Regions from separate parts of the Psychrobacter sp. AOP7-C1-14 genome, predicted to be linked through region 2. Evidence: predicted binding sites of a transcription regulator. Region 2 holds the regulator's gene; the other holds the start of a gene.

Region 1 (2,213 bases), on a different contig from region 2:
GTTCCATTCGATTTTGACATTACCATTTTTAGCTTTTTCAAATAGCTTGTCTTGAAGGATTTTTTCAGAACGCAAGCTGTCACGGCGATGTACCAGCGTCACTTCAGAAGCGATATTAGAGAGATACAAAGCTTCTTCGACGGCTGTGTTGCCACCACCAATTACCGCAACTTTTTGATCTTTGTAAAAGAAACCATCACACGTAGCACAGGCTGATACGCCAAGACCTTTAAACTTGGTCTCTGATTCTAGACCCAAGTATTGTGCAGATGCACCCGTTGAGATAATGAGCGCGTCACAAGTATAGCTACCGTTATTGCCTGTCAGTTGAAAAGGGCGCTCGTTTAAGTTTACTTCATTGATATGATCATAGACCAATTCAGTACCGAAACGCTCAGCATGTGCTTTCATACGCTCCATCAACGCAGGACCCGTCAAGTCATGCGCATCGCCCGGCCAGTTGTCGACTTCGGTGGTGGTGGTTAATTGTCCACCGACTTCCATACCAGTAACCATAACTGGCTTAAGGTTAGCGCGTGCTGCATAAACTGCTGCAGAGTAGCCAGCAGGGCCTGAGCCTAAAATAATGAGCTTTTCGTGACGTGGAGCAGTAGTGTCAGTTGCCATGAGTTGTTCCTTGCTAAATATACGAATTAAAAGTGTAAGTTATAAATATAATAAAAGAGGAATATCAAAAATGACTACGAATATGCTTCTTCTAATTGTTGTGTGATAATAACATAAGGGCACAGAGCACAAAGTGCAAGTTTGCTAAAACAAACATAGTTATCATTAGAATCAAAGAATAAACAACTTGGGAATATAACTGCAAAAACGGTGGGTGTTTTATAGAATTTAGGCCACAAAGTTAGCCATGTTTTGCTATTAGTGTTTCGCTAACCAACTGTTTCCTTACGCAAAGTGTCTGCTGATTTACTTTCTTATACGCTTTCTTGATAAGACTGTCGCCACTGCACCTATGTATTTGTTATTATAAGAAGTTATGCAAAGTGTCGTAGGGGCCAAGCGATAACGGTTGTTGCAGGGTTCTACAGTCGGTACCTATCAAACAAATACTTTGCTCGATAAATTTATGTCAACACTTTATGTCAGCATGATTAGGCTTAGTCATGCATTGGCGACTATTTAGTATTAATAACAAGGCAGATCTTACGTGATATCAGCACCGCTTATTGAATATTTAAAAAAGGGAATGTTTACCCTCCTTGGGTTAATACTAGCCGTTTATCTGTTTGTCATTTTGATAACTTATACGGGTAACGATCCTAGTTGGTCGCATATTAGTAGTGATATGACCACGATTAATAATATGGGCGGTGAGGCAGGTGCTTGGTTATCCGATTTGCTTTATAGTTTTTTTGGATTTGGTGCTTGGTGGTTTTTGGCATTTGTGGTTTATGAATCTATCTTGATTTGGTGGGAAAATAAGCCAACGTTTTGGCTTATGCGATTGGTCGCTTATGTATTTTTGTTATTGAGTGCTAGCGCATTGTTTGCACAATTGGTCTCTCTGGTTCAACAAGTTACGAACCCTGACGCAATCGGACTCGAAGGTGTCTCTGGTGGTATCATCGGGCTAGAGTTGCAGGCGCGGTTGGCACAGCTACTATCGCAGTGGGGGAGTGTGATTTTCTTAGCAGTATTTGTTGTGATTACCGCTACGTATGCCTTTAATATTCACTGGATAACGATATATCAAAAGGTTCGTGCACTATCGTGGTTTGGCTCAGGTGTTGAAAATCAGGATACCATTGAAACTACTCAACCAAGTAATACCTCACAAGATGATACCCAAGTTGCAGATGAGCCTGTAGCTCAAAAAGAAGAGCATGAGCAGCTACCACTTGAGTTGCAGTCTGCTGAAAACACTAGCGGTACTCAAGACGTTAGCAGTGGTGGGCGTTTCAGTAATGTGTTGTCGGACTTTCTATCAACATCAGGACTGGCCGACAGCGTAAAGGCTTCTGTCATCGCAGCAAAAGCAGTGGCGACATCTAATAGCTTAAAAGGTGAGCAGGACAATACCGATAAAGGTTCGCTTAATAACTCTACTGATAATACAGTCCAGCCATTAGCTTCAAACTCGACCGCACCTGTCGCGCGCAAAGTTGAGCCAAGCTTTGCGTGGAATGATGCCAATACTGTCGATGACTTGCTCGCAAGTGAACAAATGGCTTACAGTACCAATAGCG
Region 2 (2,213 bases):
TGATCCTTCCCCTTCTACTGAATCGATTTGCAATTGCGCTTCGTGCTGGTGCAATACGTGTTTTACAATCGCTAATCCCAACCCTGTACCGCCTGTTGCACGGCTACGGCCTTTGTCAATACGATAGAAACGCTCTGTCAAACGGGCGATATGCTCTGGCGCAATACCGATGCCATCGTCTTCGACAGCGAAACGACAGCCATCAGACGTCCTTGTCCAACTGATAGTGATATTGCCACCCTTTGGCGTATATTTTATTGCATTGATCACCAAGTTAGACAATGCGCTATTCAAGTACATCTCTGACCCGTATAACCCGTCATAGGTATCTATATGCAAATGAATAATGTGTTTGTACGCTTGGTTATACGCTTGTGCATCGTCGTAGATATTGGTCAGTAGCTTAGTCATATCGATGTAATGCAGCTCGTGCGATTCTTCAATCTCAATTTTAGACAATAGTAGTAAGTCATTTACGATTCTGTTCATACGGGCAGTTTGCTGCGTCATCAACTCAAAACCGCGACGCCATTGTGGCGGCATATCTGGCTGATCGGAGAAATTTTCCAGATAGCCCATCATTACAGTTAAGGGTGTTCTAAGCTCGTGTGAGACATTCGCCACAAAATCCTGACGCATTTGTTCTAAGTGCCGCAGGCGGGTCACATCGTATACAAACAGCAGTTTTTCATCGCCGAAAGGGGTCAATTCGCACTTCAGGTATCGGCTAGGATCTCGCCATGATTCTATATGGACGCCATCGTTAGGTATCGTTGTGCCTTCATAATACTGGCGAAACTCAGGCACGGCGATAAAGTCAAAGATGTTCTGACCTTTATCTTCTGGTTGCAGCAGTAATAAGTCTTGTGCTGCTTGATTCCACCATTCTAGGCCGTCATTGTTATTGAGCAGAATCACGGCATCGCGCAAGGCTCGTAGTGCACTGCCAATTTTTTTGAGTTGCTCTGCTGTACTTTGAGTAGAGATTTGCTCTAGTAAAGCTGATTGCTCACTTTGTGCTGGCGCTATCTTGTCCATTTTTTATCCTTACTACTATCCGCTGCCTCAATATTGCTGCGGCATTATTTGTACAAGATTAACTCGGCTCAATCAGGCTAGAAAATCGATAGCCTGTTCCACGTACCGTCTGTATCAATGTATCACACTCATAAGGCCGCAGTAATTTACGTAGACGTTTGATATGCACATCGATGGTTCGATCTTCAATATATACATTACCACCCCATACCTGATCCAGTAGCTGCGTTCGTGTATAGGCGCGCTCAGGGTGGCTCATGAAAAATGCCAATAGGCGATATTCTGTAGGTCCCACATCAACGATTTTACCCGCAGCTGTCACTCGCTGGCTTTTGGTATCTAAACTTAACTGTCCAATTTCGATAGGTTTGTCGCTACTCATCGCGCTACTACGACGTAGTACAGCTTTGATTCTAGAAATCAGTTCACGAGTCGAAAAAGGCTTGGTCATATAATCATCTGCGCCTGCATCAAGACCATGTACCTTACTATCTTCTTCACTTTTTGCCGTTAGCATAATGACGGGTATTTCAGAGAGTAGCTCGTCGTTTTTTAGCATGCGACAAAAATCCACACCGCTCTTGTCACCCGGTAACATCCAATCTAATAGTATTAACGACGGTCTGTGATCGACCACTTGCTGATGCGCCTCTGACACGTCAGCTGCTTGCAAGCTATCAAATCCAGCCATCTCTAGCGTCATGACAACCATTTCACGAATCGCAGGCTCATCTTCAACAATCAAAATTTGCTCATTATACATAGGACATTCTCGGTGTTAGCGGACAAAATCTAGCATGTAAAAAGGCGATATATACTCACCAGTCTCTATCTATTAAACGGATTAATTATGACAGCTTGATGACACTCTAAAATCAGATTTCTAACAAAAAATTAAGCGGCCCATCATTGACGCTCGACACTTGCATATCCGCACCAAACTGACCCGTTGCTACGTTCGAATGCTTGGTTTTGGCATAATCGACCAGTTGTTCAAATAGCGCTTGCGCAGCAGCAGGTGCCATCGCACCACCAAAGTCTGGTCGACGACCTTTGTCTGTTTTTGCCATCAAGGTAAATTGCGAGACTAATAATAGCCCTCCACCAACCTGCTGAACGTTTTTATCCAGTTTACCAAATTTGGTAGGATCGTCATCATTTTCAAAAATACGATA

The links. The regulator PhoB, encoded in region 2, activates phosphate uptake and scavenging genes when phosphate is short. The targets are predictions, from matches to a motif close to TGTCATNAANCTGTCATAA.
Region 1: a site for PhoB is predicted at 1,105-1,123, ahead of ACT3QN_RS12660 (DNA translocase FtsK). Genes of this name have one in related genera too.

The regions. Positions count from the first base shown of each region.
Region 1 covers NZ_JBQSVH010000025.1:39,248-41,460, reverse strand. Annotated here, with positions in the region: gene trxB (thioredoxin-disulfide reductase) at 1-627, opposite strand, end outside; gene ACT3QN_RS12660 (DNA translocase FtsK) at 1,175-2,213, shown strand, end outside.
Region 2 covers NZ_JBQSVH010000012.1:50,158-52,370, reverse strand. Annotated here, with positions in the region: gene phoR (phosphate regulon sensor histidine kinase PhoR) at 1-1,038, opposite strand, end outside; gene phoB (phosphate regulon transcriptional regulator PhoB) at 1,097-1,801, opposite strand; gene dtd (D-aminoacyl-tRNA deacylase) at 1,914-2,213, opposite strand, start outside.